One region of the Deinococcus hopiensis KR-140 genome, then DNA from elsewhere that is predicted to be linked to it. Evidence: riboswitches for the same ligand, from Rfam matches in the RefSeq annotation. Region 1 holds a riboswitch; the other holds the start of a gene.
What was found. Region 1 has a riboswitch for S-adenosylmethionine ahead of B9A95_RS24370 (O-acetylhomoserine aminocarboxypropyltransferase/cysteine synthase family protein). Riboswitches for the same ligand answer to the same signal wherever they lie in the genome.

Region 1 (14,639 bases):
CGGCGATGTCGGCCAGCACCTTGCGGTTCAGGTCCACCCCGGCGAGCTTGAGGCCCCCGATGAAGGTGGAGTAGTTCATGCCGTGCAGGCGGGCACCGGCGTTGATGCGCTGAATCCACAGGCGGCGGAAGTCACGCTTCTTGTTGCGGCGGTCGCGGTACTCGTAGGTCGCGGCGTTGAGCAGCGTCTGGAAGGCGTTGCGGTACTGCTTGGAGCGGCTGCCCCAGAAGCCCTTGGCGCGCTTGAGCACCTTCTTGTGGCGGCGGCGGCGGATCGTTCCAGTCTTGGCGCGTGGCATCTAGTTCACTTCCCCTTCGGCAGGGCGAGCTTCATGCGCGCCCACTCGCTCTTGGCGAGGACGAAACCCTTGCCCTTGCTGCTGATTTCCGCACCGCTCTTGCCGGTGTTCTGGTGGCGCTTGCCACTCTTGAACGCCATGACCTTGCCGGTCGCCGTGATCTTCACGCGGCGCGTCACGCTTTTTTTCGTCTTCATCTTAGGCATCTGGCGTGCCCTCCTTCGTGGCCCAGTCGCGCCCACCTTGAGGTGGGGCTCGTGTCCGGGGTTCGGGCCGTCCACGCGGGACTGTTGGTCGCCCTGCCCCACTTGACCAAGAGAAGACTATACGCGACGGGGGCGGGAGGGAGCAAGGGGTCAGGCCTGCCGGAAGTAGCGCTGGGCTGCCCGAAGCTGATCGGCATGCGGCCCGAAGACGCGGCGCACAGGCGCGTTGCCCGCGTCCGCTCCGCCCTGATCCGGCCCGAACTGCTGCGCGGCGAGGGGGCCAGCAGGTGAGCGTGGAGCCGTGTGCCGAGGTGACCGCCCCGCGCTCCGGGCCGCACGCCGATCCGGTTCCCGCGCTCCCGGGACGCTGCGCAGCCCCCACGGCTCCGGCGGCCACCACGCCCTCCTCTTTCCTGCAACAGCGCCAGCCCTGGGACAGCCCAAAGTCCTCCCGCCCCAGGTGGGCGAGCAACGGCCAAACCTCGGGCCGGGCCAGCTCGGTTTCACCGCCCTCCACCACCGCGGGGTCTTCTGGGTAAGGCTGGGCACGCCGGGTTGTCTCGCACGGCACGTGCTCGGAGTCCAGCGTCCAGCCCGCCGCCCCAGGGCGCCTGGGTCATTGTGAGGGCGTCCATGTCCTGCACCCGCAGGAGGCGTTCCGGAACGGCCCGTTTACGCAGGGCGTGGGCGAGAGGAGGGTGATGGCCTCCCCCGGTGTGTCCGCACGGAACGTAGAAATGAGCGGCACCTGCGGGGAGCCAGACAGCAGGGCCGTACCCTCTACCCCCCGCGCCAAGCGCAGAATCGGGCCCTGACCGAGACGAAATGTCGCTGCTTCCAACCGTTCCCGCAGGAAAGCGAGTCGGCGCTCGGCCCCAGCAACATCCCTGCGCAGGGCGAAGAGACCGGCCAGGGAGCCGTGGGTGGGGCAACCAATGGTGAAGGTGGACAAGGCAAGTTCAGGGAAATCAGGCCGCCGGGAACGCGATCAGGAGGGCAAAAGGGCCGGTTTCCGGAGCGGCGGGGCGCGGTGGGACTTGACCGGTACAGCCATGGGCACCCCAGGGACCAAAGAAGATGCAGGCCGCTTCCGCGCCCGCATGGGGGAATGGGGGACCGAGGTTGTGGCGTAGGCCACGCGCCTACTCCGCCCCCACCAGCCACAGCGCCCGGTACGGTTCCAGATGCAGGGTGCCGCCATTGAGGTTAAACGCGCTCCCGCTCAGGAGGTCTTGGCTCCGCTCACCCAGGGCGTTCCTCAGGGAACAGGCGGGCAACGTCACGCTGTCCTCGCTGAAGTTGTACACCTGCACCATCTCGCCCAGGGGATGTTCGCGGCGCAGCAGCAGCACCCGCCCATCGGGACTGGGCATCACCCGGCTCTCGATGCTGGCGTGCAGGTGGGGCGCCTCGCGCCGGACGCGCAGCAGGTGGCGCAACCCGGCATTGACGCGGGCAGCGGGCAATTGAGGCTCGTCTTCTATGCGCCCAGCCAACGCCCAGTCCATGCAGGGCCGGTGAACCCAGCGGTTGTCGGGGGCATGTTCGGGCACGTCCGCGAAGCCGTAGTCATTCAGCAGCGCCAACTCGTCGCCCATATACAGCAGGGGCACACCGCCAAAGCCCAGGATGACGGCGTGCAGCAGCAGCAGGCGGTCGATGGCGTCGTTCACACGTCCCTCGTCTCCGCCCTCAAGCGCCGCCTCCAGCCCGGCGAGGCTCGCGCCCATGCCGCTGATGCGGCGGTCCCCCGTGGCGGGGTTGTACTGAAAGACGAGCCCGCGCGCGAACGAACCGGGAAACCCGCCGCTGTAGAAGTCGCTGAGGAAGCGCCGATGCGCCTCGCCGCTTAGGCCTGCGCGGGCAGCGTCCTCGTCGCTGATGGCCCAGCCGATGTCGTCGTGGCAGCGCACGTAGACGCCCCAGGTGGTGGTGGTGGGCTTGGGGGGAAAGGCACGCAGGGCTTCCTCGAACAGGCGGGTGTTGCGGCTGGCAAGGCTGCTCCACAGCTGCACCATCACGCTGTTGTGGTACGCCATGTCGGACACGCGCCCATGGTGAGCGCCCCGGCCCAGGTAGTGAATCAGCTGCGCCGGCGCGACGATGGCCTCCGCCTTGAAGGCCACCGCAGGCGCGACGATGCGCGCGGCGGTCCGCAGGGCGCGGGTGAGCAGGTGAACCTCGGGCTGGTTTTGGCTGTCGGTGCCCAGCCGCTTCCACAAAAAGGCGATGGCGTCCAGCCGGAACACCTCCACGCCCCTGTTGGCGAGGTACAGGATCAGGTCCACAAACTCCAAAAACACGCCGGGGTTGGCCCAGTTCAGGTCCCACTGGTAGGCGTTGAAGGTGGTCCAGACCCAACCCTGGGCCTCCTCATCCCAGGTGAAATTGCCCGGCGCGAAGTCGGGGAAGATTTCGGGCAGCGTGCGCTCGTAGGCATCCGGCCCGGTCCGGTCCGGGTAGATGTGAAAGTAGGCACGGTATTTGGGATCGCCCGCTCGCGCCCGTTCGGCCCACTCGTGCTCACGGGCGACGTGGTTGAGCACCAGGTCCAGCTCCAGGCTGATGCCCCGGCCCCGCAACGCACGGGCCAGGTCACTCAAATCGTCCATGTTGCCCAGGTCTTCGCGCACCGCACGGTAGTCGGCCACCGCGTAGCCGCCGTCGTTCTCGCCGGGACGCGGCTTGAGCAGCGGCATCAGGTGCAGGTGCGTGACGCCCAGACCTTCCAGATACTCCAGATGTTCGCCCACGCCCCTCAAGGTCCCGGCAAAGCGGTCCGCATAGGCCACGTAGCCCACCATCCCGGGCTGCTGCAACCAGTCGGGTTGCAACAGCCGGGCCTCATCGAGTCGCCGCAGATCGGTGGGACGGGCATGGAAGGCGCGCAGCATGACTTCCAGCAACTGACCCAGCAGTGTCCCCGTTTCTTCCCCATACAGCGGACGCAGGCTGTCTTGCAGGTCCGCGCCGTAGCGCTTCAGGCGCAGCAGGAAAGTCTCTGCGTCCCGGTCATCGTCGAAGGCCATCCGCAACCGTGCGGCGAGCTCTGAATTCAGCACCCGGACAGCATAAGGCGTTCGGGAAGAGGTGGGACCGGTTCCAGAGAATGAAAGCTACCCTTCGCCCACCGCCCGCAACTCCGTCCGCACGTCCATCAGCGCCTTACCCAGCAGGTTCTCGCCCCAGGCGTGGCGATTCGCCTCCGCACCGGATTCGCTGAAGCCGATTCCCCAAATACGGTCGGTGGGCGCCGCCTCCACGAGTTCGGCGTCGCCCGTCTCCAGCAGGAAGGCGCGCAGTCCAGGGTTCTGACCGAACTTCAGCCGCAGCATGTCCAGAGCCACGCCGTGGCGCTCACGGGTCCATACGGCATCGTCGTAGGGCGTGACGCGGCGGCCCAGCGCCTTGCACTCGGCGGGGGTGCAGGCGGCGAGGATGGCCGAACGCCGTTCCCCGTCTCCGAACAACTGCGCCTTGCGGGCCATCAGGTACTGCTCGGCCCAACGGTAGGTGACGCCCGCTTCGGTGAAGACGCTGGGGTGGAAATTGGAGAACGGGTGGGCCGTTCGGTAGAAGTAGAGGGTCTGGGACACGCGCCCAGTGTTTCAGGCCGCGTCCGAGGGGAAATCTGCCAGGGCGCGTAGGTCAACTGACCGGGCGCGGGCGCGCCCCGGCGCCCGACCAGCTCAAGGCCTCGCCGCCAGTTGGATGGCCAGACCCTACTGAATCTCGTTGTGCGAGACGTTCAGGTACACGGCCACCTCATCCAGGCTTTCCACCTGAACCAGAGGGATGTAGTGGTGCTGGCCATCGTGGCTGCCGCTGCGCGTGAGCTTCACGCGGTCGCCCTCCAGGCCGTCTACCGTGCCGACGTATTCGCCGTTCACGTCCTTGACCTGCAGGTGGTCGCCCTCGCGCGTCAGGCGCTCGCGCAGGTCCTGGGCAATGCGGTCGGTGATCTGTCCGGTCTGGTCGCTCTGCGTCATGAACGCAGCGTAGGCCGCGCTGTCCTCGCGGAAATGACAATTCCCTTGACTGGACCATCACCGCCCCTTGGGTGAGGGGTAAGTTTGTACGCTTTACGACACCGGGGGAAGGGCCGTGGGGGTAGAGAAAGGGGCTCAACCCGCACGCCCAGTCGCCTCCGCTCAGCCCCCAGCCCAGCGTGTTCAAATTGAGGGCCACCAACGCGCCGTTCACCCGCTCCCCAAACCCGGTCGGGGCCAAAGGCAGCGCCGGTGCGGGCGCCAGAATGCCCTTCTCGTTGAGAAGACAGCAACACCACCTGCACGCGGGCCATCACCGCCTGATCAGCGCAGCCTTGGGCGTCATGAACGTCGCCCCGGCGCAGACCCTTTTCCGCCGCGTTCAGCCAGAAGCCGGTCTGCCACCCGTAGCGCGCTTCCAGAGCGTGCGCGAGGGCGTCCGGATAGCCTCACGCAACTCCGCCAGCCGCCCGCGCGTCCTCCACGCTCTGGGCCACCCGTCCCAGCCCCTCGGCAGATGAAGTCCACCCGCTGACCGTTCACGGTCAGCCGAGCGCCGCCGTCCACCCAGGTTCCCCAGCCACCGGGCCGTGTGGCCTGGGCCGTACCCCGTCATCCAACGCGCGGTACAGGGGGTTCAGGGCCGCCAGATCGAATCCATTTTCAGCGTCGTAGGCCAACGACAGGTCTATGTCCGGGTCCCAGCGGGCCTTTCCGCGCGTGCGAGCCGCCCAGGGCCAACGCCTGCGCTCCGGGAACCCCGATCAGGCGAGCGGCGATGCGCGAAGCGGGCGGGGAAACGGCCACCATGCCCCGACTGGAACTGCCCCGCTATCATGCCCTCCATGACGAAGGACGGCGGCAACAACGGCAAGGCAGACAAGAAGGCCCAGCAATACGGAGTGACGCCCCAGAGCGTGGATTTCAACGACTGGTACAACGAGGTGGTCAAGAAGGCCGACCTCGCCGACAACAGCCCCGTGGCGGGCGCGATGGTGGTGCGGCCCTACGGCGCGGCCCTGTGGGAGAACGTCCAGCGCTGGCTCGATGACCGCTTCAAGGCCACCGGACACGAGTCGCTGATCTTCCCCACCCTGATCCCGATGGGCTTCATCACGAAAGAAGCCGACCACGTGGAGGGCTTTGCGCCCGAACTGTTCACGGTCAGCAAAATCGGCACCGAGGAGCTGGCCGAGCCCTACGTGATGCGCCCTACCAGCGAGACGATCATCGGGCACATGTGGAGCGGGTGGCTCAACAGTTACCGGGACCTCCCCTTCCTGCATTACCAGTGGGGCAGCGTGTTCCGGGCCGAGCTGCGGACCAAGGCGTTTTTGCGGACCTCCGAGTTCTTCTGGCACGAGGGCCACACCGCCCATGCGGACGAGGGCGAGGCGCGCGGCGAGGTCCGGCAGCAACTGGACGTGTACCACGAGTTCTGCCGCGATATGCTCGCGCTGCCCGTGGTGCGCGGCGAGAAAACGGCCAGCGAGAGATTCGCCGGGGCCGTGGCGACGTACTCCATTGAGGGCATGATGCGCGACGGCAAGGCGCTGCAATCGGGCACATCGCACTACCTGGGCCAGAACTTTTCCAAAGCCTTCGACGTGAAGTTCCAGACCCGCGAGCAGAAGGAGGCGTACGCCCACACCACGAGCTGGGCCATTTCCAGCCGCATCATCGGCGCGATCATCATGACGCACGGGGACGACTTCGGCCTGATCATGCCCCCCCGCATCGCGCCCATTCAGGTGGTGGTGATCCCCGTAGGCCGCAAGGACAACTTCGACGCAATGGTGGAAGAAGGCGAGAAGTTGGCCGCCGAACTCCGTGCCCAGGGCATCCGCGTGAAGGTGGACAAACGCGACGGCGTGACCAACGGCTTCAAGTACAACGACTGGGAACTCAAGGGCGTGCCCGTCCGGATCGAACTCGGTCCCCGCGACCTGGAGCAGGGCGTGGTGGTGGTGAAAAACCGCAACGGCAAGGACAAGGAGACGCTCGGCCGCAACGAAGCCGTGAGTGGTATGACCGCTCGCCTGGACGCCATTCACACTTGGCTGCTCGACCGCGCGACGGACTACATGATGGAGCACACCGTGAAGGCCGACAGCTACGAGGACCTGCAGGCCGCCATCGAGGGCGGGAACTGGGTGCGCGCCTTTCACTGCGGGGACGCGGCGTGCGAGAAGAGCATCAAGGACGACACAAAGGCCACCACCCGTAATATTCCGCTGGATGACGCGGAATTCTTCAATGAACGCGAGGAGGGCCGTTGCGTGAAGTGCGACCAGCCCAGCCCCTACGGCAAGCGGGTGATTTTCGGCCGGCAGTACTGAGGGGTGAGGCGTTATACGGGTTGCGTCCGTTTCGTGAACACACCGGAAGGCCGCCGGGTTGCTTCCCTCCACGCCCGGAACCCGTTTCTCTCCTTCTCGCTTTGCTCGGGCTGAATCGCTTTGCAAACGGTGCAACCGGAGTGGGGATTCGGGATCAGGGGTGAGGAAAGTCGGGCCATTGCGCTCCATCTCGGCGTGAGGTGGGGCGCTCGACCGTGTGGGGAGACGGCCCGTCCCCTTGCGCGCCCGTTCGGCTGTTGCTCGGTCGGGCGCCAGGCGTGCGGCGTTGCCGGCACCGCACGCCTGCTCGGGAGTCATGCGGGTGTATACCGGCTGGAACGTGTTTTCCCCGTTTGTACTGGCGCGGCTGTGGCCCCGTCTGCTGGGTTCCAGATCGGAACAAACCCGCCACCCCGGGGGTACACCGGCCGCTGCGCTGCTGCGAGCGCCACGCGGGTCAGTCTGATGTGCGCGGCCCTGGCCCTGAGTGAGGCGCATCCCCGCCCCCAGCTTGGCCGTCTCCCTTACCGCCGTACTGCCGTGTCTGCTGCACACCGAATACACGCTGCGCTACTACGCTGACGGCCGCGGCGTTCTGTTGCTGGAGGGGGACGCGGCCCTGACAGGCCCCGACTCTCTGTACCTGGGCCTGACCAACGGCATGACGCATCAGGTCAGCGGCGCGAACACCAACTCGCGCTCCGTGCGCCGCCTCATCCTCACCGGTCCGCCGCCATCAAATAGACCCCCGCGAGCAGCACCACCGCGCCCAACCAGCCGCGCCATCCATGCGGCTCGCGCAGAGCGAGGGCGCTGAACAGAAAGATAAAGGCCAGGCTCAGGCGGTCCAGCGCGGCCACTCCCGCCGTCGGTCCCACCCGCAGCGCCGCGAAATAGGCCAGCCAAGACGTTGCGCCGCTGAGGCCCGCCAGCGTGATAAACAGCCATGCCCGGCCCGTCAGGTGCGCCTTGCCGAACAGGAGCGGCCCCAGTTGCCCAGTGCCCAGCGCCACGCCGAGCATCACGAGCGCCATGATGACCGCGCGCAGGGCCGTGGCGAGGGTGGGGTTCACGCCCTCCAGGCCCAGTTTTCCAAACACGGTGACGCCCGCACCGCCCAGCGCCGCCAGCAGGCCCAGCGCGATCCATCCGAGGGAAGGCATGGCGGCCAGCATAGGCGACGCCTTCGAGAATTTTGTGTTTCGTTTTTTGATGCTTCGGGGGCCCGTCTGCTAGCGTAGGCGGCATGACGGCCACCCGCAGCACCCGCCAGCGCGACGTGATCGCCCGCGTGCTGGGGGAGGCCGAGGGGCCCCTCGCGGTGGTGGACGTGTTGGAACGCGCGCAGGCGGACCTGCCTGGCCTGGGCATCGCCACAGTCTACCGGACCCTCAAGCTCCTGACCGAGCAGGGCCAGATTCACCCCGTCACCCTGGACGGCGAGACGCGCTACGAGCGGGCGGGAGGCGGCCACCACCATCATTTTTCCTGCACGGGCTGCGGGCGGGTCTTTACCCTGCACACCTGCCCCGTCGCCCTGCCGCGTGGCACGGTGTATCCCGGCGGTTTCATCGTCGAGGCGCACGAGGTCACGCTGTACGGCAAATGCCCGGCGTGCGCGGCCTCGGCCTGACATAGGCGGTTTTGCTCCAAGTACCCCGCGCGGCTTCCGTGCCGGCGGCTCGGGAGAAGGGGGCAGGTGTGCACCTCTCCCGCTCGCGGCGGTTGACCCCCCACGCCTCCGCCTGCTACCCTCGGCGGTAGCTCCCGCGTGGAGCCACTCCTTATCCAGAGCGCCCGAGAGACCTGGCTCGCAGACGGCGCGGCAACCGGACCTCATCACGTCACGGTGCCAAGGCCAGCCCACCGCCCCCATCAACGATGATGGCCGGAGCGTGGGACCGATCAGGGAAGGTCACGCGGACGATCATCACCCCCGCCCCTTCTCGATGTCCGAGAGGGGGCACGCCTTTTTGGCTGGCCCCTCACCCCCCCGAGCTTTTTTCTCTGTGAGGAGTCCCCATGTCCACCCCCAAGCACCTCCGTTTTGAAACCCTGCAGGTCCACGCCGGTCAGAAGCCCGATCCCACCACCGGCGCGCAGGCCGTGCCCATCTACGCCACCAACTCCTACGTGTTCGAGTCGCCCGAACATGCGGCGAACCTGTTTGGCCTGCGGGCTTTCGGCAACATCTACAGCCGCATCATGAACCCCACCAACGCCGTGTTCGAGGAGCGCGTGGCGGCGCTGGAAGGCGGCGTGGGAGCCCTGGCCGTGGCGAGCGGGCACGCGGCGCAGTTCCTGGCGATCACCAACGTGGCGCAGGCCGGGGACAACATCGTCTCCACACCCAACCTGTACGGCGGCACCGTCAACCAGTTCCGGGTCACGCTGGCGCGGCTCGGGATAGAGGTGCGCTTTACGGGCAAGGACGAGCGCCCCGAGGAGTTCGCGTCCCTGATCGACGACCGCACGCGGGCAGTGTACCTGGAGACCATCGGCAACCCGGCGCTCAATGTGCCCGACTTCGAGGCCATCGCCGCCGCCGCGCACGCGAAGGGCGTGGCCGTGTTCGTGGACAACACGTTTGGAGCCGGAGGGTACTACTGCCAGCCGCTGAAGCACGGCGCGAACGTGGTGCTGCACTCGGCGAGCAAGTGGATCGGCGGGCACGGCAACGGCATCGGCGGCGTGATCGTGGACGGCGGCAATTTCAACTGGGGCAACGGGCGCTACCCCCTGTTCACCGAGCCCAGCCCCAGCTACCACGGCCTGAACTTCTGGGAGACCTTCGGCGAGGGCAATGGGCTGGGTCTGCCCAACCTGGCCTTTATCCTGCGCGCCCGGACCGAGGGCCTGCGGGATCTGGGCGCGACGCTCGCGCCGCAGCAGGCGTGGCAGTTCATTCAGGGGCTGGAAACGCTGAGCCTCCGCGCCGAGCGCCACGCGCAGAACGCGCTGGCGCTGGCCTCCTGGCTGGGCACCCACCCCGACGTGGCGCGCGTGACCTACCCCGGCTTGAGCAACCACCCGCACTATGACCGGGCGCAGACCTACCTGCCGCGCGGCGCGGGGGCCGTCCTGACCTTCGAGCTGCGCGGGGGGCGCGCGGCGGGCGAGGCGTTTATCCGCTCCACCCAGCTCGCCCAGCACGTCGCCAATGTGGGCGACACGCGCACGCTGGTGATTCACCCGGCCAGTACCACACACTCACAGCTTGACGAGGTGACGCAGGCTGCAGCGGGGGTCACGCCCGGCCTGGTCCGCGTCTCGGTGGGCATCGAGCATATCGACGACATCCGCGAGGACTTCGCGCAGGCGCTCGCCACGGCGCTGGTGGACGCCGAGAGCGTATGACGGCTGTGACGCTCTCCCCTGACCTTTCGCCTCCCCCCCCGCCCGAGCGATGTTTTCGGCAGCAGACGGCGCTGCTGTTCCGGCAGGCACCGCTGCTGCTGGACTGCGGACAGCCCGTCAATGACGTGCGGGTGGCCTACCACACCTACGGCACGCCCTCGGAACACGCGGTGCTCGTGCTGCACGCGCTGACGGGCACGAGCGCCGTGCATGAGTGGTGGCCGGACTTTCTGGGCGAGGGCCGTCCCCTGGACCCCACCCGGGACTACATCGTGTGCGCCAATGTACTGGGCGGCTGTGCGGGCACCACGGGTCCGGCGGAACTGCCCCAGATCGGCAGCGGGGACGCGCCCCTCACCCTGCGTGATATGGCGCGGGTGGGGCGGGCGCTGCTGGAACACCTGGGCGTGCGGCGCGTCTCGGTGGTGGGGGCGAGCATGGGTGGCATGTTGGCCTACGCCTGGCTGCTGGAATGCCCCGATCTGGTGGACCGGGCGCTGATCGTCGGGGCCCCCGCGCGCCACTCGCCCTGGGCGATTGGGCTGAACACGGCCGCCCGGAATGCCATCCAGGCGGCTCCCGGTGGCGAGGGCCTGAAGGTGGCGCGGCAGATCGCCATGCTGAGTTACCGCTCGCCTGAGAGCTTCGCGCTGACGCAGGCGGGGACGAGCCACCGTCGGCCCGGCGCCCCTGCCATCACCACCTACCTCGAACACCAGGGCGAGAAGCTGGCAAACCGCTTCTGCGAGCGCAGCTACCTCGCCCTGACGGGCGCGATGGACCGCTTTCAGCCGAGCGACGCCGAACTGCAGACCGTCCGCGTGCCGGTCCTGGCGGTGGGCATCTCCAGCGACGTGCTGTACCCACCAGGGGAGGTGTGCGGGCACGCCGCCCTGCTGCCGAACAGCCGGTATCTGGAGCTGCAAAGCCCGCACGGGCACGACGCCTTTCTGATGGACCCGGGTCCGCTGCCCGCCTGGGCGGCGGAGTTTCTGACAGGCTGAGCCGGAGGGGCAGAGCCGGCCGGGGCACCGCGCCCAACCGTACCGCGCCCCGGAGTCGGAGGCGTTCTTGCCCGCCGCGCTGCCCCCAGAACGCGGGCGGGAACAGCACGGAACAGTCAGGCGGTGGTGCTCGGCCGTCCGAACGGGCATAGTGGGACCATTTGAGTCGGTCCGCCCCGGACCCGGCCGAGGTAACCCTGTGAAGACGCTTTTTTCCGTTCTGGACCTGATCAGCCTTCTCCTCTTCGTCCTATACGCCACGCAGCAGGTGCTGAGTGCCCTACAGCGGCGTCCCAAACCGCCCGTCGCGGGGGAGGGCGCTCGCCTCACCTTCCTGATTCCAGCGCTCAACGAGGCGGGCGTGATTGGCCCCACGCTGGACAACCTGCGCCGCACCGTTCCCGGCGCCCGGCTGGTGGTGATCGACGACGCCAGCGACGACGGTACCGCCGAGATCGTGGCGGAGCTTGCCGCCCGTGACCCGCAGGTGCTGCTGCTGCGCCGGCACCTGCCAGGAGCCCGGCAGAACAAAAGCCGGGCGATGAAGTGGGCGGTCGAACACCTGCTGACTGCCGGGCCCCTGGCTGGGCGGGACCTGACGCAGGAAGTCCTGGTGGTGCTGGACGCCGACGGGCAGATTGGCCCCGACTTCGCGCCGCAGGTACGGGGCGCTTTTGCAGACCCCGACGTGATGGCGGCCCAGGGCTGGATGCGCTTTCGGCAGACGGGCGCGCCGGGTGGCTGGGCGGGGGTCTGGAGCCGGATGCTCCTGTTTCAGCAGGACCTGGAGACGTTTATCGTCGGCCGGATTCAGCGGTTGCGCGCGCTTGGACACACGGTGGCCCTGACGGGCAACGGCCAGTGCATGCGCGCGAGCTACGTGGCCGCGCAGCTCGCGCGGGGCGTGGACCCCTGGCCGGACGTGCTGCTCGAAGACTTCGCCAGCGCCCTGGAAGTTCGCCTGCATGACCCCCGCTGGAAAATTGCCCTGCTGACCGCCAAGGTCACGCAGCAGGGCATGGTGGCCTCCGGGCCGCTGATTCGCCAGCGGGCCCGCTGGACGCAGGGCGCGATGCAGTGTCTGCCCTACCTGCCCCGGTTGTGGCGTTCGCCGGCTCATCCTGTCACCCGGGTGGAGTTCAGCTACTTCATCCTCGCGCCGTGGCTGAACATGCTGCTGATCCTGTCGGTCCTCAGCCAGCCCGTGCGGCGGGTGCTGGGGGAGCAGGGCCTGGCATGGCCCACCTGGCTGGGCACCGTCTTCACCGTGCTGCCCCTCGCGCTGCAGCTCAACTGGGCGCTGCGATACCGCGCCGAGCGCGGGCTCTCGTGGTGGACGGTGCCCTACACCCTGCTTAGCCTGCCGGTGTACACGGCGGCACTCCTGAGCAGCACGTTCCTGGCCTACCGCAACCACTTCACTGGACGCCAGGGCTGGTACAAGAGCGTACGCCACGACGAGCCGGGAGGCCAGGAACTCTCGCCCCCCGAGGTTTCCTCGATACAACCCGACCCCCACCTGCGGGCCGCGCCGCAACGCTCGCGGACAGTGGCGAGTTCGGGAGACTGAGCGGAGCGCAGCGCAGAGGGCAGAAAGTGGGATCACCCCGGCTCTCTGCCCTCGTCTTTTGCCCCACCGGACCTATTCCACCGGCTCGCCGCGCTGGAGCCGCACCGCCCGCACGAGGTTCTGATACATCAGGGCGCTGGTCAGGGGACCGACGCCTCCGGGCACGGGGGTCTGCGCCCGCACCGGGAGGTCCGGCACCGCGTCGCCGACCACGCCGCCCTCCTCAGTGGCCTGGACGTTGATGCCCGCGTCAATGATCACGTGATGGGCCTGGACATGCTCCGGCCGCAGCAACCCGGCGCGGCCCACCGCCACGACCACCGCGTCCTGCCCGGCCAGCACCACCGCGAGGTCCCGGGTGTGCTCGTTGCACAGCGTAACCGTCACGCCCCGGTTGTTCAGCATGAAGGCGAGGGGACGGCCCACCGTGCGCCCGGGACCGATGATGGCGGCCCGCAGACCGCGCAAGTCGTCGCCCAACGCCTCCCGGAGCAGAAAGCGCACGCTGCGCGGCGTGGGCGGCAGCAGGGCCTCGGGTTCCCGGCCCGCTGCGATGAGGGCGAGGTTGGCGGGCGTGAGGCCCTCCACGTCCTTCCTCGGCGCAATGTGCAGCAGCGCGGCGTCGGCGTCAAGCCCGGCGGCGAGTGGCAATTCCAGCACGATGCCGTGAACATCCTCGTCGGCCGAGAGACGCTGCAACTCGGCGTGGAGCTCGTCTTGCGTCGTCCCGGTGCCCAGGTCCCGCACGGTGAAGCGCACTCCCAGCCGCCGCGCCCGCCGCGCCTTGCTCTCCACATACACGCGCGAGGCCGGGTCATGGGAGGCCAGCACGCTGACGAGATGCGGCTCAAAGCGTGGCTCCAGAGCGCTCCACCCCGTGAGTGCCTCCCGCACGCCGCGCGTCACCCCGTCGGCGAGGGGCTTGCCGGGCAAGGATTGAGGTTGTTGGTCTGCCATAGGTTCTCCAAGGAAAAGCCGGTGGCCGTTGGCTTTCGGCCTTTCAAACCAGCGGCCACCGGCTCCTAGTGCCGGAAGTGCCGTGAGCCCGTGAATACCATGCTCACGCCGAGTTCGTTGGCGGCGGCGATCACCTCGGGATCACGCTTGGCGCCGCCGGGTTGGAGGACGGCCGTCACGCCTGCGCTCGCCGCGAGGCGCACCACGTCATCAAAGGGGAAAAACGCCTCGGAGGTCAGCACCGCGCCGCGTGCCCGTTCGCCCGCATTGCCCACCGCACGCTCGGCGGCCCAGATGCGGCTCACGGCCCCGGCTCCCAGGCCCACAGTCACGCCGTTCCTTGCCAGAACCACCGCGTTGCTGCGGGCATGCTTGACCACCGCCCAGGCGAAGCGCAGGTCCAGCCACTCCTGCTCGGTGGGCTGGCGCTGGGTGACGACTTCTGGGCACAGGTCCTCCCAGGGGCGCGCGTCGCGGCGCTGCACGGCAAAACCGCCCGACAGCGGGCGCACGTCCAGGGTGCCGGTGTTGGCGTCCGGCGCAGCCGCCAGCACCCGTAGGTCCGGCTTCTTCGCCGCAAACCACTCCACCGCTTCGGGGGTTACGTCAGGCGCGATCAGGACTTCGAGGAAGGTCCCGCGCATGCTCTGGGCCGCCGCGAGGTCCACAGTGCGGCTGACCGCCACCACGCCACCGAAGACGCTGAGGGTGTCGGCGTCCCGGGCCTGTTCCCAGGCGGCCTGCACGTTGTCCGCCACCGCCACACCGCAGGGGTTGGCATGCTTGACGGCCACGCAGACGGCACGCGTGCCTGAGGGCTGGTCTTCCTGCATGGCCAGTTCTGAGGCGAGCGCCCAGGCGGCGTCCGCGTCGGCGTAGTTGTTGAAGCTCATGGGCTTTCCCGCCACCACGCGGGCGT
Region 2 (14,639 bases), on a different contig from region 1:
ATACACGATACCTGTACTTATTAGAGGAATACCAAGAAAAATCCCGGCTGTAAAGAGCTTGTCAGACGTTTTAACAGCTGTTGCTAATTTGGGCTTTCTCTTCATAAGGAGGTAATTCTATCGATCTACTTCATACATGGATCTTACAGGTTAAGTGGAATTGTACTGTAAGCAGGATAAAGGACAACCTGCCAAGTTAAGCAAAAGTCTACCCAGGGCCGGAGCCTGAGCGGGATGAGTGGGAGCGCCGGGGATTAACGGATGAGGAATTGCATGATCAAGAGCGTGACCACCACCACTCCAACCGCCAGGAGCGGCATCCACAAGGCGCCGCTGTGGCCCAGTCGCCAGCGGAACTTCCGGAAGGAACGCTTCATAAAGGGAGTGTAGTCGCCGTTCTTCAGTTTGGTCCCGTGGCAGCCCTTATCTTTTCTCTCGGTAGCAGAAACCCCACTGCGCCAGGGACGGTGGGGAATGAAGAACCCCCGGCTGGGTGCCAATCAACATGACAGCACGGTGCTCAGCGGGCCCCCCGATGCTGTCGTCGTTGCTGCTCCTGTAGAGCAGGAACAGCGCCGTCTCCTGCTGGACCGTGGGTACGACACGCCTGCGTGTCGTCAACTGGCCATGGATCAAGGTCTGGTCGCGCACATCCCCAAGACATCGGCGGCCGCTCAGCCCATTCCTGCTCCTGGTGATCCACAACGGCACCCACCTCGGCGGCCGGTGGTTGAGGTGGGTCACAGTTGGTTCAACCGTTTCCGTCGCCTCCAGACGCGCTGGGAGAAGCGGCAAGACCTCTATCTCGGCTTTGTCGAGTTGACCGCTTGCCTCATCACCTGGCGCAAACTTGCCCCCGTTGCTCGTCTCAAAAGGTCTTCCGGACAGGCTCTCAGCTCGACTTTGGCCATTGCTGGGGGCAACAGGGTGCTGTTGGTCCCTGTCAGACTTGAGCATGTGAGCTCTGCCTCAGTGGTTCACTCGCAGTGTTGATGCCTTTGCACCGGTGTTCTCTCGCAGAACCTGGCCACAGGTCCAACAGCTGATCATCGGCACCCTCCTGGCACCTGGCAAACGAACGGTCACGGCTGCCTTAAGCGTCTTGGGTTTGGCTGATGATTCCAGGGTCAGCACGTACCACCGCCCAGATGAACCGAGCCCGTTGGTCGAGCCTCCACGCCAGTCGCGTCCTGCTGGGGTTGTTGGTCACCACCTTTGTCCCTACTGTACCGCTTGTCCTCGGTTTAGACGACACCATTGAACGTCGAACGGGCGTAAAAATCAGCGCCAAGGGCATTTACCGCGATCCCGTTCGTTCCAGCCATGGTCACTTTGTGAAAGCCAGTGGTCTTCGCTGGCTGAGCCTGATGTTGCTGACTCCTGTTCCATGGCACAACGCATCTGGGCCTTACCGTTCTTGACGGCTCTCGTGCCGTCAGAGCGGTACCACCAGCAACGTGGACATCGGCACAAAACCCTGCTGGACTGGGCACGGCAGATGCTGCGCCTCGTTCAACGCTGGTGTCCTGGACGTGAGCTGATCGTCGTGGCTGACAGCGCCTACGCATCGATAGCCTGGCTTCACGACCTCCGCCAAGGTCATCCCATCACGGGGGCCTGCACCCGACTGCGTCTGGACGCCGCTCTCTACGAACCCGCGCCCGAACGTCAAGCCGGCTAGATGGGCCGCCCCAGGTTAAAAGGCAAACGCCCTCCCACCCTGGCCTCGATTCAGATCCATCCTGAGACTCGCTGGCAGCGCATCCGAGTGACCCGCTGGTATGGCGAAGCGAATCGAGAGATCGAGCTCGTGTCACACACGGCACTTTGGTACCACACTGGCCTCCCTGCTCTTCCTGTTCGTTGGGTCCTCACTCGTGATCCAAAAGGGAAATATGCAACGCAGGACATGGACCTGGAGCCCGTCCACATCCTGGAGTACTTCGTTCAACGCTGACAATTGGAAGTGACCTTCGAAGAAGCTCGGGCTCATTTGGGTATAGAGACGCAACGCCAGTGGACAGACCTGGCCATTGCTCGGACAACCCCAGCTCTGCTGGGATTGTTCTCGCTGGTAACCCTGACGGCTCACGAACGCTGGCAGCAGCAGGGGGTTTGGGTCAGGCGGGCGGCTCGGTACGACAAGACCCTACCCACTTTCGTAGATGCGCTCGCCGAACCTCGGCGAGCGTTATGGAAGGTCCCGACTTTTCGTACATCTGTCCCAGAACAGGAGATCGTTCAAGTCCCACGGGCCTTCATCGACCGCCTCGCAGACGTCCTTTGTTATGCGGCCTGACTTTCTCAATGGCCAAAGTCGAGCTTAGGGGTTGGAGGCTCACAACCCAGTGTGTTGCACGGTCAAAGCCGGGGAACAGGAGACGACGGTGACCACGAGAACGTCTACAAAGGTGAGCAGCGTGCCGGTAACGCCAGAGGCCTTGCTGCAGCTGAAGATCACGCTCCAGGGCCTGCGTCCAGCGATCTGGCGTCGCGTCGCGGTTCCCGCGAACGCGACGTTTGCCGGGCTGCACGGCGTGATTCAAGGCGCGATGGGCTGGGAGAATTATCACTTGCACAGCTTTAGTCAGGATCAGCGGGAGATTGCGGGCCGACGGCGTTTGTACGAGGTGTTCGACCAGGTACGGGCCAAATTGGAGTACTTGTACGACTTTGGGGACTCCCAGTTGCATCGGGCCGCGCTGGAGAAAGTGTTGCCCGCCGATCCGGAGGATCGGCAACCCAGGGTTCTTGCAGGAGAACACGCCTGTCCGCCGAAGGACTGCGGCGGCGTGTGGGGGTACGTAGAGTTGCTTGAAATCCTGGACGATTCCACTCATCCGGAGTACGACGAGCGGCTCGCCTGGGTGGGGGGAGCATGGGACCCTGAGCAGTTCGACCTGAAAGAAGCAAACGCACGGCTACCCAGACTGCGGTTGCCCAAGTCCTGAATTGGCCGACAGTATCTGAGATACCTGCCGACAATAGAAGGCTGGCTCTACCCGGCTGTCACGCTCGACTGACGATGGCGGGATAAAAATGACCAGGAAGGGCGGGACAAATTTGACCACTCCGAGGAAGGAGACCTCTCCGGCCTACGATTCATCGCGAATCGGAGGTCTACATGCTCGGAGGCGCACAGGTGCGACGCATCATCGAACTCAAGGCCGCTGGTCAGACCGTCAGTGGGATCGCCCGTCAACTTGACCTGAGCCGCAACACCGTCAAGAAGTACCTGCGAGATCCCGGCCTACCCCAACCCAAATCGCGTCGCAAGAAGGGAAGCAAGCTCGATTCGCACATCCCCTACCTCACCGGTCGAATTGAGCAGGGTGTGCTGAGCGCCGTGGTGCTGTTCCGCGAGGTCCAGGAGCGGGGATACAACGGGCAGTACACGGTGGTCAAGGACTTCGTGCGCCCATTTCGGCGGACACATGTGTCCGCCAGCCGTGTCACCACTCGCTTCGAGACCGATCCAGGGGAACAGGCCCAGGTCGATTTCGGACGGTACAGCTACATCAACCTGGAGGGGCAGACCCGGTCCATCTGGGCCTTCGTGATGGTGCTGGGATGGTCCCGCGCGCTGTACGTCGAGTTCATCCGCAAGGCCGACACGGCCAGCTTCATCCGGTGCCACCTCAACGCGTTCGCCTATTTCGGCGGAATGACCCAGACCATCCTGTACGACAACACCAAGCAGGTTGTGCTGGAACGCGACGAGGCCGGTCAGCCGGTCTGGAATCCCCAGTTCCTGGATTTCTCCTTGCGGCTTGGCTTTGCCATTCGGCTCTGCCGCCCCTACCGACCACGCACCAAGGGCAAGGTGGAGAGCGGCGTCGGGTACGTCGAGAAGAACTTCTGGCTAGGCGCGAAGTTCGTGGACGATGCCGATCTCAACCGTCAAGCCAGGCACTGGCTTGACCATGTGGCGAACGTCAGAACCCACGGTACCACCCGCGAAAAGCCCTGCGAGCGACTTGTGGTGGAACGGCCTGCCTTCAGACCCTTACCTTCACTGGAATCTTTATCGGTGTTCGTGCGGGAACCCCGCAAAGTCGGTTGGGACGGGTTCGTATCGTACGGTGGGAATTTCTACGGCGTCCCCTGGCGCTATGCCGGACAGACCGTCGACGTGCAGGCCAACAACCTGGAAGTGCAGGTGTTCAGCGGTTCCACCCGGATTGCTGTCCATCCACGGTCCGCCCAGCGAGGAGCGCGCTTCCTGGTGGAAGCGCAGTACGACGGCCTGCCTGTACCGGGTGACGATGCACCACGGCGGCGCGCCTTACTGGCATCCCAGACCGAAGGCTTGCCGGAGATGGAGGTCGAACAGCGGTCCCTGGCTGAGTACGACGCGCTGGTCGCAGTCGGCACCACGGCGACGCTGGAAGAGGTGTTGGCGACTGTCTTTCGGGAGGAGGAAGCATGATGGTCGTCGAACGCTGCCGGGAGGAGCTGGAAGCGTTGGGCTTGCCGCATGCGGCAAGCTTGCTGGAGAGCCGCCTGGACGCAGCAGCTAAGAAAGAGTTGTCGTACGCGGATTTTCTGGCAGACCTGTTGCGCATCGAGGTCATGGCCCGGGACGAGGACAGCCGTGCGAAGCGGCTGAAACAGGCCCGCCTGCCTTTTTTGCGGACCCTGGACCAGTTCGACTTTGCTTTTCAGCCGAGCGTGGACAAGCGGCTGGTCAAGGAGTTGGGAACCCTGTCGTTCGCAGCAGATGGTCAGAACGTCATCCTGTTGGGACCGCCGGGAGTCGGGAAGACGCATCTGGCGGTCGGGCTGGGGATGACGGCCATCCAACAAGGGGAGAGCGTGTTGTTCGTGCGGGCTGGGCAACTGATGGAGGACCTGCGCAAAGCGCAGGCCCTGAATCGGCTGGAATATCGACTGCGGTACTACGCGAAGCCGAAGCTGCTGGTGATCGATGAATTTGGCGTGTGGCCATATGACCGCCTGGCGGCGAATGCCCTGTTCGGCTTGATCGCTGCGAGGTACGAGCGGGGCAGCGTGATCCTGACGTCGAACAAGGGCTTTGCTGATTGGGGCGAAGTGCTGGGAGATCCGGTAGTGGCGAGCGCCATTCTGGACCGACTGTTGCACCACAGCCACGTGTTGAACATCAAGGGGGAGTCATATCGCCTGCGGGAGAAGAAGAAATCTGGGTTGTTCCCCAGCGCACTGGTGGGGATCGGCGAGACGGGTCAGGAGGTGAAGCGCCGTTGAACACAGGGGGAGTGGTCAAAATTATTCCGCCGGAAGTGATCACTTTTACTGCGCCATTGACACGACCTGCACTCCCGAGCGGTGGTCGGCTACGCAATGGACGTTCAGATGCCCGCTACCCTGCCGCTGACAGCTCTTCAGAAGGTGGCTGAGCGCCGTCTTCCTCCACCTGGTCTCTTGCATCACAGCGGCCGAGGGAGTCAATACGCCAGTCAGATTTTTCAGGAAGAATTGGCCTGCTTGCGGACCAGGGGCAGTATGAGTCGCCAAGGGGATTGCCAAGATCATGCCGTCGTGGAGAACTTTTTCAGCGCTCTAAAACGGGAGTTGCTGGCCGCTCGAGGAGACCATCTTCGAGACCCGCACAGTCGCCAGGCAAGCCGTGTTCGAGTTCACTGAGGTCTTCTACAACCGTTAGCGCCGCCACTCCGCCCTCGGGTACTTGACGCCCTGTGCGTTCGAACGCCTAACTACAGCCGCTGAGCTCCAGCTACGCATCATCGGGGCAGGCCTAACCACGCTTCGGTGGAGGTGCGGGCGGCGCGGGTAAGGTCCTGGCCACCTTCAGGTAGGCGGAGGATGCGCCAGTTCACCGGGCGGATGCGCATTTTTACCTGCGTTCCCCCTCTCCTGCCATAGAGTTGGAGCCATGCAAGAGCGCCTGACCTTCTGGAAGTGGCTTCTGATCATGCTGCCTGATCTGGCAGCTCCCTGGGACCGGCTCCTGCCTATCGGGAGCATTCTCGTCGCGCTCTTGGCACACCTCAGGAGTGAATCATGTACTTCGACGACGTGCGCTGTTGGATCAAGATCGAAGCCTGAGGAAGTGGCATGAAGAAGTTGCTCCTCGCTGCACTTCTCACCTCAATGGGAACGACTCAAGCGATGAACAAACCGCTCCCAACCCTTTTCCAAGCCCTCACCAAGCAAACGGGAACGAAGGCCATCAAGTGCCCCGGCAAGCTCGGCGTGGGAGGCACCCTCTGCGCCACCAGCGCCCTGCCCAAGGCAAAGACGCAAGCCAAGCTGAGCGCGTACAAGGGGTGGAAGCAGATTGATCCCTGGGCCCACGACAGCGCCACGTTCACGACCAATCAGGTGAATGCCTACATCGTGTCGGTGTTCAACAACCTCAGTGGGAAGGGCTCGCTGTTGCTGCTTGCACCGATGTAGACCCTCACGTAGTGGACAGTGACGGAGAGGAGTGGAATCACCGGAGCGAAGTGGACTTGCGAAGCTGCGCAGCAGAGGGATTGTAACGGATTAGCCGGGAACTGTATCAGGCAGGTGTGCTGACCAGCTGCGCCATCTCAGACAGTACCGCGGGAGAACCTGGCGCTCTTTCCCACGTTCAGCCAAGCCCTTGCGCAGCCACCTCCTCCGGCATCAGCCCCCCAGCATCTGGAGAAAGATCTGGACCACCTGGGGATCGAAATGGGTCCCGGCCTCCGCCTGAAGGTGCTGTAGGGCCCTCTCCCTGGTCCAGGCGGCCCGGTAGGGGCGGTCGCTGGTCAGCGCGTCGTACACGTCTACCACGGCAAACGCTCTGGCCCACAAAGGAATTTGCTGGCCCCGCAGACCTGCCGGGTAACCCGTGCCATTCCACTTCTCGTGGTGGTACTGCGGAATGTCCAACGCTGGCCGCAGGAACCGGATCGGTGAGAGCAGGTCTACCGCGTAGCCCGGGTGCTTTTTCATCTCCACCCATTCCCCATCCGTGAGCTTTCCAGGCTTGAGCAAAATGGCGTCCGGAATGCCCATTTTTCCGATGTCGTGGAGCAGCGCCCCCCGGCGAATGTCGACGAGCTGCTCGGCAGAGACGTCGAGGCGTCGGCACAGATCGACTGTCATTTCGGTGACGCGTCGAGAATGCCCCTCGGTTTCCTTGTCGCGCAGGTCCAGTGCCCGCGCCCAGCCCTCAATGGTCTCGTCGTACGCCAGACGCAGCTCCAGGTTGCGCCGCTCCAGCTCCTCGAAGAGGCGGGCGTTGTCCACGGCGATGGCCGCCTGCCCGGCCAGCATCTCAAGCATCTCCCAGTGGGCAGATGTGAGCGTGACCGGATCCTGGTGAAACACCTCGATGACGCCCAGCACCTTTCCTTTGGCAATCACCGGCACGGCAAAGTAGGCCCGAAACCCTTCTTGCACGAGCGTCTCGAGCCACCCTGATGCAGTTCCCACTTCCCGGAGATCCGGCATCCGCATGGGCTGGCGACTGAGGGCCACCTGACCGGCCAGAGGTTGGCCCATCTTCACGCTGGACCCCTGAAGTGCGGCGCTGGACCGCCCGTGAAGGTCTACACACTCCAGGGTCAGGGTGTGAGGGTTGAGCAGCAGCATGGTCACAGTATCGGCATTCAACTGCCGTCTGACATTTTCCAGCACCATGCCCAGGGTGATGGGCAGGTCCACGCTCGACGCGATGGCACGGTCGACCTCCCGCAGACCGGTGAGATGACGCAGTTGCTGCTGAAGCCCCTCATTCAGGTTGCGGATCTGGTCCTCCGTGGCCTTGCGTGCCGTGATGTCCTGCAAGACCTTGGACACCCCCACCACCTGCCCGGAAGCGTCCACGATGGGGGACAAGGTTGCGAGAACGTAGATGCGCCGTCCATCCCGGGTCACCCGTACGGATTCAAAGGGCTCGACGGGCTGACCCGCCTTCACCTGCCTGAACATCTGCAGCTGCTCGTCTTGGTATTCCGGGGGACTGATCAGGGTCAGGGGTTGACCAATGGCCTCCGCCGCGGGGTAGCCGTACTTGCGCTCCGCCCCAGTGTTCCATGAGCGGATCTGGCCCTCCAGGGAGATGCCAATGATGGCGTCTTGGCTCGCCTCAACGATGGCAGCGAGGTATGCCCGGTCCTCTTCGGCGGCGCGGCGCTGGGTGATGTCCCGTGCCGCGCAGTACAGCAGGGGGTCGCCAGGCAGGGCGACCGCGGCCCATTCCAGCCACACGACGCGCCCGTCCTTGTGCAGGTAGCGGTTCTGAAATGCGGTGGTCGTTCGGCCCTGAACGACGCTCCGTTCCTCGCTGACTGTGGCGGCGCGGTCCTCAGGATGCACGAACTCCAGAGACCGCCGGCCGATCAGTTCCTCCGGGAGATAGCCGAGCATCTGCTCACAGGCGGCGCTAACCGTCATGAAGCGGCCCTCGGCATCGATGGTGGTGATCATGTCCAGCGAGATATCGAGCGTGCGTTGCAACTCCGCCACGGTCCGCCGGTAACGCTGCTCGCTCTCCAGCAGCGCCTGCTGTGCCCGCTTCTGCTCCGTCACGTTGTGGATGAGATTGACGGTACAGGCCTCTCCAGCAATCTCTACGGGAACGACAGAGAGGAGGTTGTCACGTTCTTCGCCGAATCTCAACCGAATCCGGAGCTCGAGGTTTCGCACCTCACCCCGCTGCGTCAGCCCCTCCTCAATCTTCCGGAGGTCTTCGGGGCGCATGGAGAGGCCCAGTTCTTCCCAGGTCCGTCCGATCACCTCCTCGAGCGCATAGCCGCTTTGCGCCAGGAATTCGGGGTTTGCATCCAAAAACCGGTTGTCCCGCAGCCGACTGATGGCGATGGCGACTGGACTGGCCTGAAAGACCTTCGAGAAGCGCTCCTCACTCAGCCGCAGCTTTTCCTGGACGTCATGGCTTTCGCTGACATCACGGGTGAAAAGCGAGACGCCGTTCCCCGTTGGGTAAGCCACCGCGTCGAGCCACCGGCCCACCTCAGGGAGGAAGGTCAACTCTCGCTGCGGCAATCCGGAAGCCCGGGCACGTTGCAGTGCCCGGCCGATGGGCCGGTGCAGCGCCTCCGGAAACACCTGAAAGAGGGATCTGCCGATCAGCTCGTGGCGGTCGTGGCCCGAGAGGGTGGCCACAGCGTCATTGACAGAGGTGAAGTTCCAGTCCGGATCGAACGAGGCAAAGCCGTCAGCCATGTGGTCGAGCGTGGAGGTGGGCGTCCTTTGCGCCCGTGCCTTGCCCGCCACGGCCTCTTCGCTCGGCGTAACGTCGCTCTGGAATCCCACAAAGTGCGTCACCGTGCCCATTTCATCCCGTACGGGGCTGAGGGTCACCTCATTGAGGAACAGCAGGCCGTCCTTGCGGTAATTGCGCAGGACGACTGTGGTCCCCCGCCCCTCTGCCAGCGCTCGCCGAATGGCTTCCAGGGGCGGTTGATCGCGGTCCTGGCCCTGCAGAAAACGGCAGTTGCGCCCCAGGATCTCCGCCGACCCATAGCCGGTGAGGCGCTCGAACGCCGGATTCACGTAGATAATGGGATGGTCTTCCGCCTGGGCATCCGTGATCACCGCGCCCACCACACACGCCTCCAGGGCCTGCGTCATAAGTTGGGGGGCCGGCGAAGGTGTGGAGCGGAGGGTCACAACGCCCTCCGAACATTCTGAAGGACCCGGCGTCTCCCCTCCTTGAAGGATGTTGTTCTGCGATTGCCATCAAGAGAAAGTTCTTCCGAGTACCAGTCGGACTGACCCTGATCCAGAATCCTCCACTCTCCCATGGAATGCAGAGTACAGCCGTGCAGATGCCCCGGCGACGCACGTAAGGGCAGGGCCTTTAACGTCTCTTCTGATTCCAGGGTGTCGCCGTGCACGTCACAACGCAACGCACGGTCTGCGCGAGCGTCCGTCCAGTAGTCTCGGGAGGGCGACCCAGCCATCGGGTATTCACACCATCGCCCCCAGTGCACCCCGGCCCCACTGCCTTGCAACATCACACCCTGGGGTCACCAACCGGGTGCGGCGACGCGGTGGGGCGTTGCACCCGCCGGCAGCAGGCCCAATGATCCGGTGAGACGGACCGAAAGGTTGAGTGGGCGTCACAAATGGCGCCCTGGCATCGCGCGCGCCTCCTCGCCCTTCCTGTTCACTGGGTACTCACGCGTGATCCAAAAAGGAAGTCTGCGGTGCACCGACCTGAACCTGGAGACAGGCCCCGTCCAGGAGGACTTCGTTCGGCGCTGGCAACTGGAAGCGGCCTTCAAAGACGTTCGGGCGCATTTGAGTGAGGAGACACAACGCCAGTGGACGGAAGTGGTCACCAGCGAACCCTGGCAGGAGCAGGGCGCTTAGGCCAGACGCGCTGCCTGGTATGACGAGCGTGCCCGAACCGTGTACGGACTCCGATTGAGTCGTTTGCGAAGCGATTCAATCCAAGCAGAGCGAGAAGGAAAGATAACGGGTTCCGTATACTCCTTAACAGACTGGAAGACCGCCGGTTTGCTTCCCTCCACACCCGCAACCCGTATTAGGAGATGCGCCTGCCAAGGTGCGGCAGGCAGGCTGGAAGGCCCCGCCTTTTTGTATATCTGCCCCAGCCCAGGAGATCGTTTAGAGCACGCGTCAAAAAGAGGACTTCTTTTTGAGCGAGCCCGGCGAGCGAACTTGAATGCGCATGGGGAGATGGAGCCGTGAGGGGTGTCCTTCCACGCGCGGCGCCATTCTCCCCCATGCGCCAAGTCCCACGGGCCTCCACCGGTCGCCTTGCTGACGTCCTTTGTTGTCCCGCCCAGGTACAAGAACAGGAGAAAGTGCAGGGCCGTTGGGTGCGGCCGCACGGCAGCGATGGGGATCTCCGGCTTTTCCAACATCCCGCATCCCTTCTGTTCTCGCGCTCAGAACGCAGGAATGACGCTACCGCTGTATTTTTTCAGGAGCCACGCCCTGGCCTCGGGACTCGTGAGCGCCGCGGCGAGTTTAAGAATGTCCGGATTCTGAGCTTTGTTCCGGGTGGTGGCCAGGACGTTGACGTAGACGCTGTTGCGCTCCTCGTGAAAAATAGCGTCCTTCGTTGGGCTCAGGCCGATGTCCAGAGCGTAATTCGCGTTGACGATCGCCGCGTCCACATCCTGGAGGGAGCGGGGCAACTGGGCTGCTTCGAGTTCGCGGAATTTGAGGCGTTTGACGTTGCTGACAATGTCGGTGAGGCCCGCCCGTACACCTGCGCCGGGCTTCAGCCGGATCAGTCCAGCCCGTTCCAACAGCAGCAGGGCCCGGGCACCGTTGCTGGGATCATTGGGGATGGCGATGGTCGCCCCGCTGCGAAGCTCGGTGACCTTGGCAACCCTCTTGCTGTAAAGCCCCAGTGGGGGTAGATAGACGCCCCGTACCGGCACGATGTTCAGCGGCCGATTTTGCTGAAAGGCGTTCAGATAAGGCGTGTGCTGAAAAAGGTTGGCGTCGAGACTGCCTTCGCCGAGCGCGACGTTGGGTTGAACATAGTCGCTGAATTCACGGATCTGCAGCTCCACCCCCTGCTTGGCAAGGATGGGCTTGACGAATTCCAGCAGTTCTCCTGCGGGAACCGGGGTGGCTCCGACCCGGAGGGTTCCAGCAGAGGCCGTGGAAGCGAGGATCAGGGCGGACAGGGGCAGCGTCAGTCGCATAGCGGCACTCCTTGGAGAAAAGGTTGAGAACGTATTTAACGGTGGTCGCTGCGGGAGGCGGCGCGGTCACCCACCCACTGCACGCCCTGCACGAGCAGAAGCAGCACGGTGACGGTGGCGATCATGACGCCCGTTTCGAAGCGCTGGTAGCCATAACGGATGGCCAGGTCACCCAGGCCGCCGCCACCAATGGCACCGGCCATCGCGCTGTATCCAATCAGGCTGACGAGCATGACAGTGAAGCTGTAGATCAGGGCCGGACGGGCTTCGGGCAACAAAACTTTGAACACCACCTGCGGGGTGGTGGCTCCCATGGCGCGCGCGGCGTCCGCCACGCCCTGGGAAACGTCCCGTAACGCGCCGTCCACCAGGCGGGCGACGAAAGGGATGGCCGCGACGGTCAGCGGCACGATCGCCGCGGTGGAACCGATGCTGGTGCCGGTCAGGAGCCGCGTCAGTGGAATGAGCAGCACAAGCAGGATGATGAAAGGCAGGCTGCGCCCGACATTCACCACGGCGTCCAGTGCGCGGTGGAGCAGCCGCTGGGGGAGCAGACCGCCAGGACGCGTCAGGGTCAGAAAGACGCCCAAGACCATTCCCAGCAGTTGCGCCACCAACGCGGCGGGCACCACCATCCACAACGTATCCAGGGTGGCCTGCCAAAGCAGGGGCCAGAGGGCTGCCAAGTTCATGCGGGTACCTCGACCAGGTGTGCGCTGCGGTCCAGATGCCGGTTCACGTCTGCGGCCCCTTGAGGCAGGGCCAGCCAGGCATCTACCCCCTTCGGATGCGCGTGGGCCTGCACGATGCGCGCGCCCAGCCCCGCAAGGGCGTTCAGGGTACGGGGGCTAAGGTCCGGCAGCGTGAGGTGGCGGAGTTGCTCACCGTTTTCCAGCGAAACTTCCGGACGGTGGGCATTCAGCAACGCGCGGGTCACGGCGTGCTGAGGGCAACTGAGCACGTGGCGTGTTTCGCCCGCTTCCACAAGCACGCCGGCGTCCAGAACGGCGACGTGCGTGGTAACCGCCCGCACGACTTCCATCTGGTGGGTCACGATGACCAGGGTGAGGTTGCGGTCCTTTTGCAGGTCGGTGAGCAGGGTCAGGATGCCGGCGCTCGTCTCCGGGTCCAGGGCCGATGTGGCTTCGTCGGCCAGAAGCAGGTCAGGATCAGTCGCGAGCGCGCGGGCGATCCCGACCCGTTGCTTTTGCCCTCCAGAAAGTTGCGCTGGGTAACGGGAAGTGTAGTCGCCCAGGCCGACCTGCGCCAGCAGGTCGCGTCCACGCGCTTCACGCTTGGCGCGGGGGACACCCAGCAGTTCCAGCGGGAGGGTGACGTTGCCGAGGGCGGTCCTCTGCGTGAGCAGGTTGAAGTGCTGAAAGACCAGGCCGGTCCGCACCTGGCGTTGCCGCAGGGCTCTGGAGCTCAGCCCAGCCATGGACTGACCCTGGACGAAGAGACGGCCAGCATCGGGCGTTTCGAGCCCACTGATGAGCCGAACGAGGGTGCTTTTACCCGCTCCACTGCGTCCGATAATGCCCGTGCAACTGCCTCGTGGGACGGTGAAGTTCAGATCGCGCAGAGCTGGAGTGACCTGACCAGGGTATGTTTTTCGCACCTGTTCAAAGTGTAGGGCGGGGGGCGGAGTGACGTTTGGCGTCACGGGGAGGGGCCTCCTCTGGCAGGATCGGGGTGGGCAGGGAACGCAAAACGGCGCGTCCCCTTCCGGGGCTTGAGCTCGTGGAAGGGGACGCGCCTTGAGGCTTGTCCGCTGGAACCTGCAAAGAGGAACACCCTTCCCTTATCGTTCCCGCCGCCTATGTAAAGCCATCGTTGGCGCGTGCGGGCTGGCGGAGCACCGGGTGCCGCGATGAGGGCCGGTTGCTGCGGCGATCTTCAGGCCAGATCCCTACGCCGCTCTGGATAAAGGTGGCCCGCCGAAACAGGCCGACGAGGAATCTAAAGCAGATGACCAGAAGTGTCAACCAAAGGGTGATGGCCTGCGCGCCGAACGCTGCTTCAATGCTTCCCGGTCTGCTCGGGGACAAGGCAAGCCGGAAGCAGGGCCATCAGGTGAGGGCCAGTTGCGCTTCACGCTGTTGCCGGGCCGCAGGGTGGTGTGGGTAAGGCAGCCCCAGGTTTTCTCGCAGGGTGCGGCCCTCGTACTCAGAACGAAACAGGCCCCGCCGCCGCAGTTCAGGCACCACCAACTCAATGAAGTCGTCCAGTCCTGCCGGGAGCACGGGGCCCATCACGTTGAAACCGTCTGCTCCACCCTTCACAAAGCGCTCTTCGAGCTCATCGGCGATCTGCTCGGCCGTCCCAACCAGCTGCCAGTGCCCCCGCCCCCCCGTGACGAAGAGGTACAGGTCACGGACGGTGAGGTTGTCCCGCCGGGCCTGCGCGATCAGGAGTTGCTGCCGACTGCGGTTGTTGTTTGTAAGGGGCAGGTCCGGCAGCGGACCGTCAATGTCGTACCCGGTCAGGTCCACCCCGAGAAGGTTGGAGAGTTGTGCCAGACCCACCTTGGGCAGCACCAGCGACTGAATCCTCTCAAACTTGTCCCGCGCTTCCTGTTCTGTCCGGCCAACGTAGGGCAGGACGCCCGGCATGATTTTCAAGTCCTCCGGCTGCCGGCCGTACGTTCTGAGCCGCCCTTTAAGATCGGCGTAGAACGCCTGGGCGTCTCGCAACGTCTGCTGAGCGGTGAACACCACGTCGGCAGTGGCCGCCGCCAGTTCTTTACCATCTTCGGAAGAGCCCGCCTGCACGATGACCGGGCGGCCTTGAGGAGAGCGCGCGACGTTCAGCGGTCCCCGGACTTTAAAGTGAACGCCTTCATGGTTCAGGACGTGCACCTTGCCAGGATCAGAAAACAGCCCACGGTCCTTGTCCCGAAGAAAAGCGTCGTCTTCCCAGCTGTCCCATAAGCCCAGGACCACCTGTGCGAACTCGCGGGCCCGGTCATAACGGTCCGCGTGGAGCAGGTGCTCGTCACGATTGAAGTTGAACGCT

Region 2: it holds a riboswitch for S-adenosylmethionine, as region 1 does, so the genes downstream of both, B9A95_RS30295 (methionine ABC transporter ATP-binding protein) here and B9A95_RS24370 (O-acetylhomoserine aminocarboxypropyltransferase/cysteine synthase family protein) in region 1, are expected to answer to the same signal.

The regions. Positions count from the first base shown of each region.
Region 1 covers NZ_FWWU01000009.1:2,244,124-2,258,762, forward strand. Annotated here, with positions in the region: gene rplT (50S ribosomal protein L20) at 1-298, opposite strand, end outside; gene rpmI (50S ribosomal protein L35) at 304-504, opposite strand; gene B9A95_RS24330 (hypothetical protein) at 556-795, shown strand; gene B9A95_RS24335 (alpha-amylase family protein) at 1,647-3,566, opposite strand; gene B9A95_RS24340 (riboflavin biosynthesis intermediates N-glycosidase) at 3,621-4,100, opposite strand; gene B9A95_RS24345 (DUF2171 domain-containing protein) at 4,227-4,493, opposite strand; gene B9A95_RS34770 (hypothetical protein) at 5,157-5,303, opposite strand; gene proS (proline--tRNA ligase) at 5,339-6,832, shown strand; gene B9A95_RS24360 (EamA family transporter) at 7,552-7,995, opposite strand; gene B9A95_RS24365 (Fur family transcriptional regulator) at 8,079-8,465, shown strand; SAM riboswitch class I at 8,614-8,720, shown strand; gene B9A95_RS24370 (O-acetylhomoserine aminocarboxypropyltransferase/cysteine synthase family protein) at 8,855-10,189, shown strand; gene B9A95_RS24375 (homoserine O-acetyltransferase family protein) at 10,186-11,193, shown strand; gene B9A95_RS24380 (glycosyltransferase family 2 protein) at 11,393-12,763, shown strand; gene B9A95_RS24385 (bifunctional 5,10-methylenetetrahydrofolate dehydrogenase/5,10-methenyltetrahydrofolate cyclohydrolase) at 12,836-13,720, opposite strand; gene purH (bifunctional phosphoribosylaminoimidazolecarboxamide formyltransferase/IMP cyclohydrolase) at 13,786-14,639, opposite strand, start outside.
Region 2 covers NZ_FWWU01000011.1:52,563-67,201, reverse strand. Annotated here, with positions in the region: gene B9A95_RS36480 (hypothetical protein) at 255-377, opposite strand; gene B9A95_RS37460 (transposase) at 475-993, shown strand; gene B9A95_RS37455 (transposase) at 1,116-1,421, shown strand; gene B9A95_RS34880 (transposase) at 1,388-1,681, shown strand; gene B9A95_RS30340 (plasmid pRiA4b ORF-3 family protein) at 2,421-2,951, shown strand; gene istA (IS21 family transposase) at 3,143-4,429, shown strand; gene istB (IS21-like element helper ATPase IstB) at 4,426-5,226, shown strand; partial or broken gene B9A95_RS30325 (transposase) at 5,290-5,707, shown strand; gene B9A95_RS30320 (hypothetical protein) at 6,058-6,399, shown strand; gene B9A95_RS30315 (PAS domain S-box protein) at 6,613-9,606, opposite strand; gene B9A95_RS30305 (MetQ/NlpA family ABC transporter substrate-binding protein) at 10,854-11,624, opposite strand; gene B9A95_RS30300 (methionine ABC transporter permease) at 11,660-12,316, opposite strand; gene B9A95_RS30295 (methionine ABC transporter ATP-binding protein) at 12,313-13,287, opposite strand; SAM riboswitch class I at 13,423-13,554, opposite strand; gene B9A95_RS30290 (LLM class flavin-dependent oxidoreductase) at 13,694-14,639, opposite strand, start outside.